Regions from separate parts of the Sphingobium sp. WR1 genome, predicted to be linked through region 4. Evidence: predicted binding sites of a transcription regulator. Region 4 holds the regulator's gene; each other region holds the start of a gene.
What was found. The regulator LexA, encoded in region 4, represses DNA repair genes until DNA is damaged. The targets are predictions, from matches to a motif close to GTTCCNCNCTTGTTCT.
Positions count from the first base shown of each region.

Region 1: the regulator LexA is predicted to act here: its motif matches at 3,727-3,742, upstream of AC58EF_RS23405 (DUF6771 family protein).
Region 2: the regulator LexA is predicted to act here: its motif matches at 2,265-2,280, upstream of AC58EF_RS18110 (ATP-dependent helicase).
Region 3: the regulator LexA is predicted to act here: its motif matches at 2,738-2,753, upstream of recA (recombinase RecA).

Region 1 covers NZ_JCATID010000027.1:4,196-9,174, reverse strand. Annotated here, with positions in the region: gene AC58EF_RS23440 (S26 family signal peptidase) at 1-134, opposite strand, end outside; gene AC58EF_RS23435 (DUF2840 domain-containing protein) at 131-586, opposite strand; gene AC58EF_RS23430 (replication initiator protein A) at 898-1,779, opposite strand; gene AC58EF_RS23425 (helix-turn-helix transcriptional regulator) at 1,785-2,042, opposite strand; gene AC58EF_RS23420 (DNA -binding domain-containing protein) at 2,133-2,687, opposite strand; gene AC58EF_RS23415 (transcriptional regulator domain-containing protein) at 2,725-2,940, opposite strand; gene AC58EF_RS23410 (DUF736 domain-containing protein) at 3,070-3,387, opposite strand; gene AC58EF_RS23405 (DUF6771 family protein) at 3,752-3,934, shown strand; gene AC58EF_RS23400 (hypothetical protein) at 3,913-4,350, opposite strand; gene AC58EF_RS23395 (DUF932 domain-containing protein) at 4,566-4,979, opposite strand, start outside.
Region 2 covers NZ_JCATID010000016.1:118,969-123,947, reverse strand. Annotated here, with positions in the region: gene AC58EF_RS18110 (ATP-dependent helicase) at 1-2,196, opposite strand, end outside; gene AC58EF_RS18105 (GFA family protein) at 2,301-2,714, shown strand; gene AC58EF_RS18100 (Fe-S oxidoreductase) at 2,851-3,333, shown strand; gene AC58EF_RS18095 (Rrf2 family transcriptional regulator) at 3,308-3,769, opposite strand; gene AC58EF_RS18090 (globin domain-containing protein) at 3,878-4,324, shown strand; gene AC58EF_RS18085 (class I SAM-dependent methyltransferase) at 4,427-4,979, opposite strand, start outside.
Region 3 covers NZ_JCATID010000003.1:283,601-288,579, forward strand. Annotated here, with positions in the region: gene AC58EF_RS06220 (hypothetical protein) at 1-233, opposite strand, end outside; gene AC58EF_RS06225 (transglutaminase-like domain-containing protein) at 295-1,086, opposite strand; gene recA (recombinase RecA) at 1,590-2,663, opposite strand; gene AC58EF_RS06235 (FAD-dependent oxidoreductase) at 3,019-4,173, shown strand; gene AC58EF_RS06240 (protein tyrosine phosphatase family protein) at 4,180-4,608, opposite strand; gene recQ (DNA helicase RecQ) at 4,783-4,979, opposite strand, start outside.
Region 4 covers NZ_JCATID010000024.1:47,322-52,300, forward strand. Annotated here, with positions in the region: gene AC58EF_RS22460 (ComEC/Rec2 family competence protein) at 1-1,444, shown strand, start outside; gene lexA (transcriptional repressor LexA) at 1,435-2,109, opposite strand; gene AC58EF_RS22470 (hypothetical protein) at 2,262-2,417, shown strand; gene AC58EF_RS22475 (molybdopterin molybdotransferase MoeA) at 2,483-3,664, opposite strand; gene moaC (cyclic pyranopterin monophosphate synthase MoaC) at 3,661-4,134, opposite strand; gene trpC (indole-3-glycerol phosphate synthase TrpC) at 4,131-4,922, opposite strand; gene trpD (anthranilate phosphoribosyltransferase) at 4,919-4,979, opposite strand, start outside.

The DNA.
Region 1 (4,979 bases), on a different contig from region 4:
AGGCCGGTCGGTGCGCTCGCGGTTGCGTTCCAGAGCAGTCGCGGATGGGGAGCGAGCAGCGCCACTGCACCGAAACCGATCGCCGACAACAGGGCAGCGGACGCGGTCGCGACAAGATAGCCGCGCCGGGTCATCCTTCGATCGCCTTGCGCTTGAGCCAGGCGGCGTGCCGCTCGGCGGTGTAGGCGCGCGTCGGTTCACCCGCGCTCAGCCGATTGTGGACGTGACGCCAATGGTCGGGTGCGGCGTCGCAGGGATCGACACCGGCCGCTTCGACCGCGTCGATCGCTTCGAGCACTGCCTGAACCTTCGGCCAGCTCCGAAGCGACAGCAGGATGTCGCCGCCGGGTCGCACGAACGGCACCGTCGTATAGGGCTCGCCGGTACTGACCGTGCGCAGAATGTCGATGCGCGAATGGACCGTGCCGAAGTCGTTGGCCGACCATCGCACGAATGCCAGGATCGCATTGGGACGGAACGACAGGACGCGCGTCTTGCGAGTGACGATGCGCTCTCCGACGATGCGGCCGAAGCGCAGCCAGTGCTCCAGCCGCTTCTCGATCCAGATCAATTCGACATCGGTCATGGTCTCGCGTGACGGCAACCCGCCGCGCGATGGCTCGCGCGCGGTGAACGGCAATCGGCTCATTCGGGATCTCCGGAAGGGGGCGGCGTCGGCCGGAGCGGAGGCGCGCGACGAGCCGGCAATCGGCCATCGTCCACAGGCGTGTCGGCCGTTAGCAAGAATCCGGTAGGATTCTTCTCTATTAGCACGGTTAGAAGGGGGTCGATTTCGCGCGGTTTTCTGGGGGTTTGCGGGGGCTCCCGGTTCCCGATCGGCCGAGTCTGCGGTTCCCGATCGGCCGAACGCCCCGGTTCCTGATAGGCCGAGTCCCATCACCACTTATCCACAGTGGCGAGCTTGAGACGCCGCAGCGCCCGATCCATCGGATCGACGGGCAGCGGCGTGAACAGCAGGCGCTCGCGGCCCAGGGCTTGCTCGATCGCGAGCGTGTAGCCGGGCAGCGGTTGGCGCCGGACGATCTCGCGCAGTTCGAAAGCGAAGCGCTTCAGCGGCGAGAGCGCGCCGGATTTGAGATGGAGATGAGCGACATCGAAGCTCCAGCCGCCCGCCTGCCGGCCGCCATGCTTGCGCACGACACGGTAGAGCCAGCGTTCGAGGCCGCCGGTCAGATCGAAATAGGCCCGGTCGATGGTCAGCACGAGCCCGCGGTCGAGCACGCCGGCATAAAACCAGTCGGGCAGGACCAGCTCGATACCGAGCGGTCGGCCGGTCTCGTCCAATCGCTCCTGCCATTCGTTGATCCAGGAGAAGCGGTGCCGACGGCGCTGATGCTGTTGCCGGATCGAAGTCGCGACGGTGGTCGACTGGAGCCGATCCAGCGCGGCCCTCAGTCGATCGTAATGATCGCCGCCCGTGCCGCGACCGACATAGTGCAAGATTTCGTGGGGCGTGGTCGCCATGAGTCGGGAGGTCGGCCGCCCGGCGTCGCGCGCCTCGACGAGCTGGCTCGCCGCCCAGATCAGAATGTCGGCATCCCAGATCGTGGCCATGCCGTGCTCGGGGACCGCCTCGACCGAGATCCAGGTATCGCCCATCCGAAAATCGATCGGTGTCACCCGCTTCGATTTGGCGAGGCTGAAGAACGGCCAGGTCATCAGATCCTGCGCATCGCGCGGCGCGATGGCACCCGGCATCGATCGGAAAAGATCGAGCTGGGCGCGCTCGGCGGCCTGCAGGGATGCACGGCGCACCATGGCTGTCACGCCTGGGCCGGGCGGCGCTTGGCGGGATAGACGGTGCCATGGCCGGCGTCCGAGGTCGACCGTCGCGTGCCGAGGTTCGCCCAGGCTTCGAGGTCGTCGATCGCATAGACGACGCGCCCGCCGAGCCGGCGGTAGACCGGGCCAGTGCCGTAGCAGCGATGCTTTTCGAGGGTGCGTGGGGACAGGCCGAGATGGGTCGCGGCATCGGGTGTGCGCAGATAGCGTGGCGCTGACGCGGATAGGTCAGGCTGCATGGTCGGTCTCCTTGGATCGTCCGGCCGCCATGGGCAGCTGCGGATCGGCAAGGCGGACCATGGAGAAGCAGGGCCGGCGCCCCGGAGCGGCTATTTTCGCCTCTCCGCTTTTGTCGCCCCCGCCTGGCCGAGCAGGAGCCGGCGATAGCCGCCCTGCATCAGTGCGAAGGCCTCGCCGATCAGGCGCTGGGTGCGGCGGCGTTCGGTCGACGATTTCCAGTCCATGCCGCGCCCGATGGTCATGCCGGGATAGACCAGCCGCCGGGCAATCTCGTGCGAGGTCGGCGGCTTGGGGACCGTCAGCGAAAGGTCGAGGATATCGAGCAGCAGGTTGAGCCGGCGCCGCTGGAACGGGGTCGGCCGGAACGCGGCATGCACCCGCGATGGCGGCGCGCCCGCAAGCCGCCGGTCGAGCCGCCAGGCCAGGCGCCGGCGCAGCTCGATCGCGGCGTCACGCACGATGACATAGGCAAGGGGCTGATCCTTGGATGTCGCCCGAAGCCAGAGATGATGCGGGCCATCCCGGTCGCCGAGAACGACATGCCGGCCGTCAGGCAAGGTGCGATCGGCGAGGATTATCGGCCAGGTCTCGATGGCCAACGGCGCGACGCCTTCATAGTCCGGCGGCGCGGCGTCGAGGATCACCGTTGCCGGGAACGCCGACGGCAACCAGACCGCAGGCTCAGTGGTGGGGATGGCGTCCGGCGAGCATGGAAAAGCAGAGCCCCCATCGCCGGGCCATCACCTCCTGCGCGACGATTCGTGCGCTTGCCGAGACGGCGCGCAACGTCGCCTGATAGTCGCTGCGATAAGCCGGGTTGCGGCGCAGGAACTCCTGTGCGAACCCCGCAAAGTCCAGATCGCGCGGTAGGTTCGCGCTTGTCCGTCTGCCTGACATCGCCGCCCCTCCAGGTGGAGGGCTTGGGTGAATCGCCGATGGCGAGCCGAACATTCCAACATGCCGTGAGGCTGGTCCCCGGAAGTGGGAAGGTCCGCCCGGCAGAATGCCGGGCGGATCGGGTGGCGCTCAATCCTCCTTGCGGCGAGAGGGCCGGGTCCAGACCAGATCGAAACCGCCATCGGCGTTTTCGAAGAGCTGGGTGAAGATCGGCGCGACGAAGCTCGGGTCGTCGAGCTTGACCGAGAGATAGGCGCGATCGTCGCTGGTGCGCTTGGACCAGCCGGCCCCGACCTCGGCGTTACCAATGAAGACGCGATGGCTGGGGGCATTGTCGTTCGTGGCGTCGGTCGGAACGATGCGAACCTCCTTGGCCTGGACTGAGAGAGTGATGATCTCGCCGCGATATTCGCCCGCGACCTTGGTGAAGCTGCCGATCTTGCTCATGATGCTGTCCTTTCTGCTCTCGAGCCGCGCCGTTGCGGTCTCGATGTGCATGGGAAGGCTGCGGGCGGGCGGCGCTGCAGCCGAAGGCCCTAGCGCCAGCGCCGGACGGCGGCGGCGGGCTTTCTTGTTTGGCGAGGAACGGCGGCACGCCGGGGGAAGAAAGTTCGTCCGACGCCGTTGCAGCAAGACGGCCGAGCGTAGCGGCCTGCTGCCAAATGCACTTATCGAGAGACCGCAATGGCGCGGTTCGGGATCGGGCAGGCTCCCGGCATTATAGGGATCGAGCACCTGCACGTCGGCGGGCACCTGGGCGAGATTCCTTAACGGCCTTGCCAGATTGTTCTATATTTGTTCTCATGTCCGCATGACCCACGAATCGATCGCTGCCGCCATTCTGTCTGCACCTGGCTGGGCTCGGGTCGGGCTGACTCTTCGTGACGAGCGCACCCGTGAACGCGCCGCCGACACGATCGCCAGCTCGATCCTCGATGCACTCGGCGAATCTCCACCGCCGCCGGATCGGAATCAATTGGCGCTGCCGCTCTGAAACCGATCTCCGTTCCCGGCTCCTGATCCGAACTGTGCCCAAGCCGTCGCCGCGATTATGCAGGCGCCGACCAGACTGAGGCTGTCGAGCATAAAGCCCGAGTCTAGAGCGAGCCCGCCGATGCTGTGGGTTGCCTGATAGCCGGCGATCCCGGCTGGCACGGCGAAGGCCGATGCGATCAGGATACGGAAGCTCGGTGTGCGCGAATGATCGAATGCCGTCCGGCCAATTGCGAGGGTCGCGAACCCCGACACGACACCAACCAGGATTGCGACGGCGATGCCGCTGCCATGCGCGCGCAGGACGAGGCCAAGGGCCAAGGCGACGTAGACGGGGAGCGCATGAACTGCGAGCCGGAACAGAAGGCAGAGCAGGTAAAGGCCCGCGAACAGGCCAAGCACGAGAATGATGGGCACGAGCGTCCTCCTTTGGGGACGCGCTCTCCACCACCACCGCAGCGCGACTGCGAAATCACCATAGCACAGGCCGCTCCCCGTCGCGAGCCGGGCGGAAGCCCGGCGAGCCGCACATTCGCGGCCGCGCGGCCCTCGTGGCTGCGCGGCCGCCGCTGAGATACCGGCTCGCAAGAGGGGGCCGCAGAACCGGCGAACCGGCCCTGCGGCCACGCGGATCAGCCTGTCTTGAGGCGCTGCATTCCCTCGGCCAGCGTCCAGAGCGCCCGATTGAGCGTGACGTTCTGATCGATGCCGTTGATGGCGCGGGTCTGCGCGCGGCGGATACGCCCCTCGGCATTGCGGCGACGACCCTGCAATCCGCCCCGCACGACATTCTCCTGAATGACGTTGAAGGTGGTCCACAGGCTCGGGTCCATGTCCTCGCGGCGGCGCGGCTCGATGATCTGCTCGGGCCGCAGCGGGCTTTCGTCCTCGCCGTACCGGGCCACCAAGCTGACTTCGCCCAGCAGGCGCTGCTCGGCGTCGGATAGACGGGTCGCCTTCATCTGCTCGGATGCGTCGATCAGGCGCGGGAAATCCTCGGCCACGGTAAACACGCCCTCGATGATGTCGTCCTGAATGTTGCCCTT
Region 2 (4,979 bases), on a different contig from region 4:
CTCCGCGACGGTGCCATAGCCGAATTTCTGGTGGAAGACGCGCAAGCCAACGCTCATGTCGCTGCGGCCCTTGTTGCCGAGTGACACGGCCGACGCGCGCGCCTCCACGATCCGCACAGGCTCGCGGCTGAACTGGCCGCTGGATTGCGCGCGCTGCCAGCCCGGCCCGCGACCGGTGCCGCGCGCGACATTGGCGAAGGGATCGTCGCGTTCCGACCAGTTGGCACGCCAGAGCGACGCGCCGCCGCTCATGCTGCTTTCCTCCTCGACATGCTCGGGCGGCAGTTCGCCGACGAATCGCGAAGGGATGCTACTGGTCCACTGGCCGTAGATGCGGCGGTTGGCGGCATGGAGGATGGTGCATCTTTTTCGTGCCCGCGTGATCGCGACATAGGCCAGTCGGCGCTCCTCCTCCAGGCTGTTGAGGCCGCCCTCGTCCAGCGCGCGCTGCGAGGGGAAAAGGCCTTCCTCCCATCCCGCCAAAAAGACATGGTCGAATTCCAGTCCCTTGGCGGCGTGAATGGTCATGATCGTGACCTTGCGCTCGTCCGCCTGCGCCTCATTGTCCATGACGAGGGACACATGCTCCAGGAAGGCGCCCAGCGTCTCATATTCCTCCATCGCGCGGGCGAGTTCGGAAAGATTTTCGAGTCGCCCGGCGCTTTCGGTCGTGCGCTCGGCCTGGAGCATCGCGGTATAGCCGCTCTCGTCCAATATCTGCCGCGCCAGTTCGGCATGGGGCAGTTGCGCGGCGCGATCGCGCCAGCGGGCAAGATCGCCGATGAAGGCGCCCAACGAGCGGCGCGCCTGCGGCGTCAGTTCATCGGTATCGAGAATGCGGGCGGCCGCGAGGGTGAGGGGGGTGCCCTGCGCCCGCGCCAGACGATGCAGCTTCTCCACCGCCTTGTCGCCCAGGCCGCGCTTGGGGACATTGACGATGCGTTCGAAGGCGAGGTCGTCGGCCGGCTGGTTGACGAGGCGGAGATAGGCGAGCGCGTCGCGGATTTCGGCGCGCTCATAGAAGCGGAAGCCGCCGACGATACGATAGGGCAGGCCGATCTGGATGAAGCGGTCCTCGAACTCGCGGGTCTGGTGCTGGGCGCGGACGAGGATCGCGACTTCGTCCACCGATCCGCCCTTGCGCTCGATCGCCTCTATCTCGTCGCCGACGCGGCGGGCTTCCTCCGGCCCGTCCCATACGCCCACGACCTGCACCTTCTCGCCCACGTCGATGTCGGTCCAGAGCGTCTTGCCCAGGCGATTGCCATTTTCCGCGATGACGCCCGACGCCGCGCCCAATATATGGGGCGTTGAGCGGTAATTCTGTTCCAGCCGGATGATGGTCGCACCCGGAAAATCCTTTTCGAACCGCAGGATATTGGCGACTTCTGCGCCGCGCCATGAATAGATGGACTGGTCGTCGTCGCCCACGCAGCAGATATTCTTGCGCGTTTGAGCGAGGAGCCGCAGCCAAAGATATTGGCTGCTGTTTGTGTCCTGATATTCGTCCACCATGATGTAGCGGAATTTCTGCTGATACTGCTCCAGCACATCGCGATGCTTCTTCAATATTGTCAGAACATGCAGCAATAAGTCACCGAAATCGCAGGCATTTACGTCCCTCAGGCGCGCCTGATAGGCAGCATAGAGTTTCTGCCCCTTGCCATGGGCATAGCCTTCGCTCTCACCCGCGCCGACATCGTCCGGCGCCCAGCCCTTGTTCTTCCACTGGTCGATCAGGCCGCCAAGCTGCCGTGCGGGCCAGCGTTTCTCGTCAATTCCTTCGGCCTGGATCAACTGCTTCATCAGCCGTAGCTGGTCGTCGGTGTCGAGGATGGTGAAATTGGATTGCAGCCCGACCAGTTCGGCATGGCGGCGCAGCATCCTGGCGGCGATGGCGTGGAAGGTGCCGAGCCAGGGCATTCCCTCCACCGCATCGCCGATCATCGCGCCGACGCGCGCACGCATTTCCCGCGCCGCCTTGTTGGTGAAGGTGACGGCCAGGATTTCCGAAGGCCAGGCCCGGCGTGTCGCGATCAGATGGCCAAGGCGCGCGGTCAGCGCTGCGGTCTTGCCCGTCCCCGCGCCGGCCAGCACCAGCACCGGTCCCTCGGTCGTCAGCACGGCCTGCCGCTGGGGTTCGTTCAGCCCCTTCAGATAGGGTGGGTCATCGGGGGAGGGGGCTGGCAGCGTCATCTTCGATCAACTAGGGTCAGGGCACGGGATGGGCAAGGGCGCGCCCTTGCGGCGAAGGCCTTTCTATGAGAACAAAAGGCGAATCATGCAAGGGAGGATGAGCCATGGTGAGCGTAGCTGCGGTGACTGGCAAATGCCAATGCGGCGCGATCCGATATGAAGCGGAGGGCGAGCCGATCTATAGCGCGCTTTGCCATTGCGCCGATTGCCGGGCCAGCGCGGGCGCGCCGATGGTCGGCTGGGCGCTGTTCCCGCAGGACAGGGTGACGATCAGCGGCAGTCCGGTGCAATATCAGTCGTCGGAAAATGTCACGCGCCATTTCTGCGGCACATGCGGCACCGGGCTGTTCTACACCAATCCGGTGGTCTTCCCCGGATCGATCGATATCCAGACCGCGACTTTGGACGATCCTTCCGCATTGCCGCCCCAGGTGCATGTGCAGATGGCGGAGGCGGCGCCCTGGATGGCAGGCGCGCATGAACTGCCCAAGTTCGATCGCTATCCCGATGGGCCATGATGGTTAACCGCCGATCAATCCGGCCCTGATCGGCCACGTCCTGCCGCCGTATCGAGGAACGGTGGGTCGGTCCTTCCGGTTCTTTCCCTGCCCGAGCGGGCAAACGGGGCGAAGAACATAGGAAAGGATGTTCCCGATGAGAAAGATCATGCTGGCGGGCGCCGCCCTGCTGAGCTTCACCACCCTATCCGGCATGGCGATCGCGCAGGAAACGCCCGCGCCAAGTAGCCAGCCGCCCGGTGACGCCATGACGCCGCCCGCCGATCCCGCCACGCCGCCTCCGTCAGCGGATCCCGGGATGCCGCCTCCGGCGGGAGACCGGGCGATGCCGCCGCCTGCGGCCGACCCCGCCATGCCCCCCACGCCGCCTGCTGGCACCGATCCCAATGCCGGTCAGCCCACGGGCGCCGTGCCGGCCGATCCCGGCATGACCCCGGCCCCGGCCGATGCGCCCAAGGACCCGGCGGCGCCGGTCGGGTCTTCCTCCAATCCGGTGACGGTGGGCGGCAACATGACCCCCGCCCCCACGGAGGCGAAGGAGTATCCAGTCTGTTCGCGCACCGTGCAGGACAGCTGCATCAATCGGGGCGAAGCTAGGAAAGGACGCAAGCCTCGCTGAGGGCAGGCGCCGGGGCGGGCAGGGCGGCGATCAGCCTTGCCAGCCCGCTTCGGTCGCGGGCCGCATCGGCCAGGCTATATTTGTCGAGAACGGCCAGAAAGGCATTGGTGGCTTCCGCCAATATGCCGGACAGGCCGCAGGCCGGGCGGATGGCGCAATGCGCGCAATCCGCCATTTTCATGTCCGGCTCGCTGTGTCGGACGACCGCGCCCACCGAAATCTCGCCCGGCGTGCGCGCCAGGGTGAAGCCGCCGCCGCGGCCACGCTGGGTGTCGAGGAATCCGCCCTGCGCGAGATGATGGACCACCTTCATCAGGTGGTTGCGCGACAGGCCATAGGCTTCGGCGATTTCCGGGATCGTCGCACGACCGGAGGGCACCACGGCGAGGTGGAGCAGCACGCGCAGCGCATAGTCGGTGTGGCGGGTCAACTGCATGGCTGTTCTCGATATAGGGGCGACGCGCGGCTTGAAACAGGTATCCTGTTTACATATTAAAAGATGCAAACTAAATACATCTTATTGACTCGAAAGAAAGGTCCAGAGATGTCCAGTTCGCTGTCTGCCGAAACGATCGCCATCGTGAAGTCCACCGGTCCCGCGCTGCGCAAACATGGGGTGGAGATCACCACCGCCATGTATGCGCGCCTGTTCCAGGATGAGGAGGTGAAGGCGATGTTCGACCAGGCGGCGCAGGAGAGTGGCGAGCAGCCCCGGCGTCTGGCGGCGGCGATCCTGGGCTATGCCGAGAATATCGACAGGCTGGAGGTGCTGGGCGGCGCGGTTGCGCGCATGGTCGCGCGCCATGTCGATACCGGCGTGAAGCCCGAACATTATCCCAAGGTCGCCGCCGCGCTGCTGCCCGCGATTCGGGACGTGCTGGGCGAGGCGGTCGCGACCGACGAAGTGCTGGCGGCCTGGGCGGAGGCCTATAAGTTCCTGGCCGACATCCTCATCGCCAGGGAAGCAGAGGCTTACGCCGAAGCGGCATGAAATCAGAGCGATTTCAAGTCAGATGGAACATCTGGCGACTGGGAGCCGAAGGCTAGCGTAGCTAAATCACGGAAAACAAAAGAAAATAGAGCCTGCTCCGATTCAATCTAATCGGGACAGGCTCTGGAGGCGTCCGGCCCGCACGCGGATCGGCCAGCTTATGGGCCGTTTCCGGTCCGGGGCGCCCCACAGGTCGGTGAGGTCGGCGGCGAAATCGGTCAGCTTGTGCGCCTGCCCCGCTTCCCGCGCGCGCCGCACGGCGGACCAGGTGCCGACATAGCCCAGCAATTGATGCACGCTCCAATCGCGGCGAATGGAAAGGGCCGGCACGGCGATCGGCGCGAACGGGAAATCCAGGCCGGCATAGCCATGGTCGACCAGTTGCCGCTCGGGCGGCCAAAAGGGGCCGACATCCGCGTCATGGAAGCGGGCCAGCCGATCGTGGATCGGTCCGGGGTCGAGCCGGGGCACGCCATAGCTGATCAGTGCGAGGGCCGCGCCGGGGACGGCGATCCGCTGCGCCTGCGCATAAAAGGCGGGCAGGTCGAACCAGTGCGCCGCCTGGGCCGCCGTGACCAGGCTGGTGGTTCCATCCTCCACGGGCAGGGATTCGGCGGGGGCGCAGCGATAGGCGACGCGCGGATCGGGATCGGCA
Region 3 (4,979 bases), on a different contig from region 4:
TTGGACATGGAGGAGGCGACGATCGCGACCGCGCCGACCAGCGCCGCGACGCCGATCGCATCGCCCACGCCGAAGCCGTCGCCGCGGTGGCGGTGATGACGGTCCCACCCGCCGCGGTCCCAGCCCCGGTCATAGCCGTAGCGGGGACGGGCTTCGGCCGCGCCGACGCTGCCGACAAGCAGCCCTGCGCTCACCAGCGCTCCGGTCATCCAGCGTGCCTTGGTCCCGATCATGTCCATTCCTCCTGCGACAGAATGAGCCATAGCCGGGTCCGGCTGTCCAGCGGCTGAACGGTCAGTTGGTTTCCGCCACGCGGCTGACACGAATCGACTGGGCGTTCATCTGGGCGCCGCCGAAGATGGTCATGAACGCGATGTCGGTCGCGTCACGGCCCACGGCGATGCGGGCCATGGTCTCGACCGGCGCCATGCGGGTTGCGTCGACGATGTGCCAGGCGCCGTCGAGCCACACCTCCACCACGGCATGGAAATCGGACGGGTCGAGATCGAGCGCATAGACCGAGACCAGTCGGGCCGGAATGTCGCGCGACCGGATCAGCGCGGCGGTCAGATGCGCGAAGTCGCGGCAGACGCCTTGCTGGGCGACGAAGGTGTCGGCGGCGGTGGTGGCGATGCCGGAACTGCCCGGCACATAGGCGATATTTTCATGCACCCAGGCTTCGAGCGCCTGGACCAGCGCGCCGCCCTCCAGATTGGGGAAATGGCCGCCGACGAAGCTGCCGAAACGGTCGGCCTCGCAATAGCGGCTGGGCCAGATGAAGGGCAGCACATCCTCGGGCAGGCTGGGAAGGGGACTTTTGTTGAGGGCGGCGAGGTCGACCGTGGCGCGTTCCACCTCGATCGTGGCGCGGTAGGTGCTGACCATGCGGCCGGAGCCGGTGCGGGTCCAGGTGCGCCGGCCGACGCCGCTGCCGCCGACCTTGTTGGTGAGCGGCCCGGCATTGTCGATGATATGGGATTGCGCGATCACCCGCTGGTCGGGCAGGGCGGCCGCCTCCACCGCGAGCAGCACGTCGCTGGGTTCGGCGAAGTCATAGTCGAGGATCGCTTCGATCGCGAGGCGCATGATGTCGGGGTCCGATTTGGAACGCGGGGCGAATCGCCCCATGGAATGAGCATCGTGGTCATGCAGGCCGGGGGCAAGCGGCTTTGGCGGTGGGTATGTTTGGTGGCAGTGGTTTTCGCAGAGGCGGCAGAGAGAAAGAAAGAAGCATTCACGCGAAGAAGCGGAGATTTGGAGTGGCCTTCGGCCGACATGCCGTCGCTTAGCGGTCGCCGGCAATCTCTGCTCTCTGCGTGAACCAGTTTGATTGTCTTTCGTAATCCTCTCCGCGTCTCCGCGCGAACCGGAAGTGGGATTTAAACCGCTTAACTTCGCATATATCCCGCAAATCTTTTGCTGACTTGCTCCGATCCTATTGGAGTCGGGAGGGATGCGGGCCATGCCCCAGGCGGTAAAAGGCCCGCCGCGCAACGTGGCGCGACGGGCCTTTTCAGTGCGTGATGCGCAAGGCGGGCGAGTGGCATGGGCGGCACCCCGGCTGATCCGGCCGGGGCGCCTGTCCAGGCTTATTCGCCATCATCCTCCGCATCGGGTCCGGTCATCATCCCTTCGGCAACCTCCTCGGTCTTGCCGCGAATCGCCTTTTCCAAACGTTCCGCCATCTCGGGATGTTCCTTGAGATAGGTTTTGGCATTCTCGCGGCCCTGACCGATGCGGACCGAGTCATAGGAGAACCAGGCGCCCGATTTTTCGACCAGCCCGGCCTTGACGCCGATGTCGAGCAACTCGCCGATCTTGGAAATGCCCTCGCCATACATGATGTCGAATTCGACCTGCTTGAAGGGCGGAGCGACCTTGTTCTTGACCACCTTCACCCGGGTCGCGTTGCCGACGATGTCGTCGCGATCCTTGATCTGGCCGGTGCGGCGGATGTCGAGGCGGACCGAGGCGTAGAATTTGAGTGCGTTGCCGCCGGTCGTGGTTTCCGGATTGCCGTACATCACGCCGATCTTCATGCGCACCTGGTTGATGAAGATCACCATGCATTTGGAACGCGAGATCGATCCGGTCAGCTTGCGCAGCGCCTGGGACATGAGCCGCGCCTGAAGCCCGACATGGCTGTCGCCCATTTCGCCCTCGATTTCAGCGCGCGGCACCAGCGCGGCGACCGAGTCCACCACCAGCACGTCGATCGCGTTGGAGCGGACCAGCGTGTCGACGATTTCCAGCGCCTGTTCACCGGTGTCGGGTTGCGACACGATCAGTTCGTCAATGTCCACGCCCAGCTTCTTGGCATAGCCGGGATCGAGCGCATGTTCGGCGTCGACGAAGGCCGCGGTGCCGCCATTCTTCTGCGCTTCCGCGACGGCATGGAGCGCAAGCGTGGTCTTGCCCGAGCTTTCGGGGCCATAGACTTCGATGATGCGGCCCTTGGGCAGGCCGCCGATGCCGAGCGCGATGTCGAGGCCGAGCGAGCCGGTCGAGATCGCCTCGATCTCGATCTTCTCCCGGCTGCCCAGCTTCATGGCCGAGCCTTTGCCGAAGGCGCGATCGATCTGGGCGAGCGCCGCCTCCAATGCTTTCTGTCTGTCCATTGTCCCCGTCTTCTTGGAATCGATGAGTTGGAGCATTGCGGTCATCGGCCTATCCCCTGTCAAGCGGATCGCGTCGATTCTCTCGACGCCTGGCGATGATGTATCCCGTTTGTTCCCGTAGAACAAGAGGGGAACGGAAATTTCCTATCCGTCCCGGATTCCTGCCCGTGGCGCCATCATAGATATGTTTCCCGAATCGCCAAATGATTGCCCACGCATAAGGGTGGTTCACCCACGCCAATCCTGCCTGCTGGCTGCGACAAAGCCAGAAGGTGCCGCCGACCGCAATGAATCTATCGCCCACCCAGGGCAAGGGGTTGTGCGGCGCGACAGTCGTCGCCATGCTTGCGGAAAGGCGGGGGAACTTCGTTTCATTCCCGAGGATGCGGGAGGGCAGGCGATGGACAGACGCGCGTTTCTGGGACGAACGATGGGCGGCATGGGCGCCGCGACGCTGGCGGCGGCGGCGCGGGCCGCAATCCCCTTCGATCCCTTCGCCGGGGTGGAGCCGATCCGGGCGAGGCCGGACCGCATCTTTCGCACCACCGTCTGTCTGCGCCCCTTCCGCGCCGCCGGTCCGCGAATCGAGGTTGAGGAGGTCGGGCGCAAGCGGGTCGTCCATAATTATGGCCATGGCGGCAGCGGCTGGTCGCTGAGTTGGGGATCGGCGGAGGTCGCCACCGGCATGGCGCTGGCCGACGGGGTCCACGATGTGGCGGTGATCGGCGCAGGCGCGCTGGGCATCACCGCCGCGCTCACCGCGCAGCGGGCCGGCGCGCGCGTCACCATCTATGCCAGGGAGCAGTTCCCGCACGTCCGCTCTGCCCGCGCCACCGGCACCTGGTCGCCCGACAGTCGCGTGGCTATGGAGAAAGCCGTCGATCCGGGCTTTGGCGACCGGTGGGAGGCGATGGCGCGCACTTCCTTCGCGACCTACCAAAGCTATCTGGGCCTGCCGGGCGATCCGGTCGAATGGACCGATCGCTATATGCTGTCCGACACGCCCTTCGGCCAGCCCCATGTGTCCACCGCGCCCGTGATGGAGCGACCGGACGATTTCCTGCACCTGGAAAGCCGGTTGCGCGACATTCTGCCGCGGTCGGTGGAAATGACGCCGGGCACGCATCCCTTCCGGCCCGCCTTCGTGCGCCGCAACAGTTCGCTGACCTTCAACATCGCGGACCTCTCGCACCAGTTGACCAATGATTTCCTGATCGCGGGCGGCCGGATCGTGCCGATGGAGTTTCACGCGCCCGGCGACCTCGCCCGGCTGAAGGAGAAGCTGATCATCAACTGCACCGGCTATGGCGCTCGGGCGCTGTGGCGGGACGAGAGCATCGTGCCGGTGCGAGGCCAGATCGCCTGGCTGATCCCGCAGGCGGGGGCGACTTACGGCGTCTATTATCGGTCGCTGTCCATGCTCGCCCGGCGCGACGGCATCGTCGTGCAGGAGGTCGGGCAGGACGAATATTACGGCTATGGCGACGCCAACGAAACGCCCGACCATGAAGCGGCCGCCGCATCCGTGCGGCAGCTGGCGCAGTTCTGGGCGTAAATTGGCTTACTGCCCGGCGAGCGCGTCCATGATCTGGCGGACCGGGTTGATGTCATAACCAGCCGCCGCCGCCTGCGCCGCCAGCACGTCCGCATTGTCGCCCGCACGCGCGCGGGTCAGCGCCCAGAGCAGGGTGCTGCGCGTGCCCGACCGGCAATAGGCCAGAACCTTACCCTCCCCCGCTTGGCTAAGCGCGCCGGCCATGCCGTCCAGCTGCCAGGGGGCAAACCCGCCATGGGCGACGGGCACGGCGACATAGGCGATGCCCGCTTCCTTCGCCGCCGCCTCGATCGCCGCGCCGTTGACCTGGCCGGGTTCCTCGTCATCGGGACGGTTGTTGACGATGACGGTCACGCCCTGCGCCTTGGCCTCCGCCACCTGATCGACGCTGATCTGGGGGGACACAAGGATGCGGTCGGTGAGCTTGCGGAACATGGGCTTCTCCTTTTGCCGGAGCCATGCGCCGGCGCAAAACGGGATTCAAGCACAAAACCGTAACCGTTCGGCCCTTCGACTTTGCTCAGGAGAGCCTGTCGAAGCCCTGCCCTCCTTCCGAAGAGGAAGACGATCCTTCGACAGCCTCAGGGCGAACGGAAGCGAATGCTCCTCTTACAAAAAGGGGCGGATCGCGGCGAGGAAGGCGTCGCCATAAGCGTCCAGCTTCTTCTGGCCGATGCCGCTGATATGGCTCATCTCGCGGATATTCGACGGGCGCTGCTCGGCCATTTCGCGCAAGGTGGAATCATGGAAGATGACATAGGGCGGCACGCCGGCTGCCTGCGCCAGTTCGCGGCGGCAGGCCCGCA
Region 4 (4,979 bases):
CCATATATTGGCAAGCGTGGATGGATCGGCGGAGGGGATCGCCGCCGCGCTCGCGACGGGGGACCAGGGCGCCATTCCTGAAGCGGATGCGGAGGCGATGCGGCGGAGCGGGCTGGCGCATCTTCTGTCGATCAGCGGACTGCATGTGACGGCGCTGATCGGGGCGGTCATCTTCCTGTTGATGCGTGTCATGGCGCTGAGCCGGCGGGCGGCGCTCGGCTTGCCGCTGATGCTGATCGCGGCGACGGGCGGGGCGCTGGCGGGGATCGGCTATACGCTGCTGACCGGCGCGGAAGTGCCGACGGTGCGGTCCTGCGTCGCCGCCCTGCTGGTGCTGGGCGGGCTGGCGATGGGGCGGGAGGCGATCACGCTGCGGCTGGTCGCCGCCGGCGCGCTGGTGGTGCTGCTGCTGTGGCCCGAGGCGCTGACGGGGCCGAGCTTCCAGATGAGCTTTGCGGCGGTGACGGCGCTGGTGGCGCTGGCCGAGCATCCGCGTTTTCGGGCCTTTGCCGCGGCGCGGGACGAAGGGGCGATGCGCCGGTTCGGCCGGGCGCTGGCGGTGATGCTGGCGACCGGCATTGCCGTCGAACTGGCGCTCATGCCGATCGCGCTGTTCCATTTCCACAAGGCGGGTCTGCTGGGGGCCTTCGCCAATCTGATCGCGATTCCGCTCACCACCTTCGTCGTCATGCCGCTGGAGGCGCTGGCCTTGTTGCTCGATCTCGTCGGACTGGGCTGGCCCGCCTGGTGGCTGACCGAGCAGGCGCTCAATCTGCTGTTGCTGATCGCCCATGGCGTCGCGGCCAGTCCGATGGCGACGCTGCTCGCACCGACCATGGGCGCCGGACTGTTCGGCGTCACCATCATGGGCCTGCTCTGGTGCCTCCTGTGGCGGACGCCTGCGCGGTGGCTGGGACTGGCGCCGGCGTTGATCGGCGTGCTTGTCACTTTTACCGCGTCGCCGCCCGATATCCTCGTGACCGGCGACGGGCGGCATGTGGCGGTGCGGACTGGAAAGGGCATGGCGATCTTGCGGGACCGGGCCGGCGACTATGTGCGCGATGTTCTGTCCGAAAGTGCGGGCTATGACGGCGAACTGGAAGCGATGGCCGCTCTGCCGGAGGCGCGATGCTCGCCCGACCTGTGCGCCGTCCGGCTGAGGGACAGAAATGGCCGCAACTGGCGGCTGCTTTTCACCCGCAGCGACGTGCTGATTGCGCGGCGCGACTTCATGCGCGATTGCGCCGCCGCGGATATCGTCGTCAGCGATCGCGGGCTGCCGCGCTGGTGCCGTCCGCGCTGGATGAAGATCGACCGCCGCTTGCTGGCGCGCACCGGCGGCCTGTCGATCACCCTGGAAAAGGGCGAAGTTCACACTGTCCTTAGGCCCGGTGACGCGCACCCCTGGATCGCGCGTCCCCGGCCGAGAAAAACTCAGTTATAACGGCGCAACAAGCCAGCCAGCTTGCCCTGGATGCGGACCTGGCGCGGGTCGTAGACCTGCGGCTCATAAGCGGCGTTGGCCGGGTCGAGCCGGACCTTGCTGCCTTCGCGACGGAAATATTTGAGCGTGGCCTCAGCCTCGTCGATCAGGGCGACGACGATCTGCCCCTCGCGCGCAACGTCGGTGCGCTGGATCAGGGCGAAGTCGCCGTCCAATATGCCCGCTTCCATCATCGAGTCGCCGGAGACTTCCAGCGCATAATGATCGCCTGCGCCCAGCAGGGCGGCGGGGACGGAAAGCATATTATGCCCCTCCATCGCCTCGATCGGAACACCGGCGGCAATGCGGCCGTGGAGCGGGATTTCGATCACGTCATTGGCCGCGATCGGCAAATCGGGCGGCGCGACCTTCGTCGGGGGCGCGACGACCGGCGCGGGGGCGCGATGCATGGCGTCGGGGAGCTTGAGCACCTCCAGCGCGCGCGCGCGATTGGGCAGGCGGCGGATGAAGCCGCGTTCTTCCAGCGCATTGATCAGCCGATGGATGCCGGACTTCGAACGCAGGTCGAGCGCATCCTTCATCTCCTCGAACGAAGGCGACACGCCGCCCTCCTCCAACCGGGTCTGAATGAAGCTCAGCAATTCCTGCTGCTTGGGCGTCAACATCGCTGCGGTCCTCCATGGAACGTATGAGGAACGCATAGGAAACACATCGGGATTAGTCAAGCGCTGAACGGCTTGCCGCAATCAATGGAACGGACAGGGCCGGAGCGGGTTCTGTTGCTGTCGCCCATCGAAAGGGCGACAGGAGAGAGACAATGCCCAACCAGAATGATCAGGACAAGAACCGGCGCCGCGATCAGCAAGGCGGCGCGGGCCAGCGCGATCGTCAGCAGCAGCAGGAAAACAAGCAGGGCCAGATGGGTGATGAACGTCGCCAGGACAAGGCGCCGGGCAACAAGCAGCAACGCTGACCGTCCGAACTGGATCGACATGAAAATGGGGCCGCGCGACGGCCCCTTTTTCATGGGCATGGCGGTCAGGGAAACGGGATGACGGTGACGGGGTCGCCTGGTGCGGCCGCGGGCGATCCGGCCGGGCGCAAGATCAGACAATCCGCCTGCGCCATGGCGGCGGTGGCGGCGCTGTCCTGCGACGTGACGGACACCACGCCGTCGGGACTGCGCCAGGCGCGTAGATAATCGTCGCGTTCGGCGGTGGCGGGCAGGGCGGAGGCGAGCGACGCCTCATCCGTTGGCGGCAACGGATCGGCCGCGCCGCCCAGATGCCGTATCAGGGGTAGCAGGAAGAGCGTGCCGGTGACGAAGGCCGACACCGGATTGCCCGGTAGGCCCAGGAAAAGCGAGTCGCGCAGGCGTCCGGCCATCAGCGGCTTGCCGGGGCGCATCCTGATCTTCCAGAAATCGAGCGATCCGCCGGCTTTGGCGAAGGCGGGGCGGACAAGGTCATGATCGCCGACCGACGCCCCGCCGGTCGAAACGATGATGTCCGCCTGTGCGGCGCGTTCCAGCGCAGCGACCATGACGTCCAGATCGTCGGGGACGATGCCGAGATCAATGACGTCGCAAGGGAAGGGGGCCAGCATCGCCGCCAGCATCGGCGCGTTGGAAGACGGAAGGAAACCCGGCGGCGTCGGCAAGCCGGGCGCGACAAGTTCGTTCCCGGTGGAAAGGAGCGCAACCTTCGGTTTCGTGCGGACCGGCATCTCGCCATGACCCGCCAGCACGGCAAGGGCGATTTGCGCCGGGCCGAGCCGCGCCCCGGCCTTCAGCAACCGTGCGTCGCGCGCGAAATCCGACGCGGCGGCGCGGATGTGGCGGCCGGCGGGCAGCGGATCGGCGTTGGCGGTCAGCATGTCGCCGTCGCGGGTCGCATTTTCCTGGATCAATATGGCGTCGGCGCCGGGCGGCAAGGGCGCGCCGGTGAAGATGCGGACGGCTTCGCCGGGCGCGAGCGGCGTGAGGGTCGACGCGCCCGCTGCGCTTTCTCCCGTCACGCGCCATGGGCCGGGATATTCGGCCGCACGCACGGCATAGCCGTCCATGGCGGAAAGATCGGCCCAGGGCTGGTCGCGCAGCGCGACGATATCCTGCGCCAGCCAGCGGCCGACGGCCTGGCCGACCGGCACGGTTTCAACCGGAAGGCGCCGGGCGAGGGCAAAAAGCCGCGCCTGCGCTTCGGCAACCGGCAGCAGGCTCATGGGCCCCGCCGCCAGTCGCCCGACTTGCCGCCGGTCTTGGCTTCTAGGCGGATATCGCTGACGATCATCCCCTTATCGAGCGCCTTGGCCATGTCATAGATGGTGAGCAAGGCGACCGAGGCGGCGGTCAGGGCCTCCATCTCCACCCCCGTCTGGCCGGCGGTGCGGGCGGTGGCGGTGACGGTCACGCCATCCTCGTCCAGATCGAAATCGACCGTCACGGCGCTGAGCGCGATCGGATGGCAGAGGGGAATGAGGTCGGCGGTGCGCTTGGCGGCCATGATGCCGGCAACCCGCGCCACGGCGAGCACGTCGCCCTTCTTCACCAGCCCGTCGGCTATCGCCTTTGCAGCCTCCGCGCGCATCCCGATCCGGCCGGAGGCGACAGCTTCGCGCGCCGTCACCGCCTTGGCGGAGACGTCGACCATGCGCGCCGCGCCATCCTCGTTCAGATGGGTGAGGCCGCTCATGCGCCGGTCAGCAGGTTGCGGGTCGCCGCCTCGACATCCGCCTGCCGCATCAGGGTTTCGCCGACCAGGAAACAGCGCACGCCATGGTCCGACATGGCGACAAGGTCGGCATGGCTGCCAAGGCCGCTTTCGGCGACGAACGTGCAGCCCTCGGGCGCCTTGCCCACCAGTTCGTAGGTGCGGGCGAAATCGACCGAGAAATCGCGCAGGTCGCGATTATTGACGCCGATCAGGCGCGATCGGAGGGCAAGGGCGCGCTCAAGCTCGCTTTCGTCATGCACCTCGATCAGGGCGTCCATGCCAAGGCCAAGGGCGGCGTCCTCGATTTCCCGCATCTGCCCATCGTCCAGCGCGGCGACGATGATGAGGATGGCGTCGGCCCCCAGCGAACGGCTTTCCAGCACCTGCCAGGGATCGACCAGGAAATCCTTGCGCAGCACCGGCAGGGCGCAGGCCGATCGAGCGGCCATCAGATAATCGTCATGGCCCTGGAAATAGGGTTCGTCGGTCAGCACCGACAGGCAGGCCGCGCCGCCGGCGGCATAGGCGACGGCGTGGGCGGGCGGATCGAAGTCGGCGCGGATCAGGCCTTTGGAGGGGCTGGCCTTCTTCACCTCCGCGATCAGGCCGAAGCCAGAACGGGCGGCATCGTCCAGCGCCTTGCGGAAACCGCGCGGCGGCGTCTGCTCGCTGGCGCGGGCGTGCAGCGATGCGACGCTGGTCGCGGCCTTGCGGCGGGCGACATCCTCGCGCTTGAAATCGCAGATTTCGATCAGCTTGTTGGTCATGAATGGGCAATCCAGCAATTGAGGAGCGCGTTGGCAAGGCCGCGATCGATGGTTTCG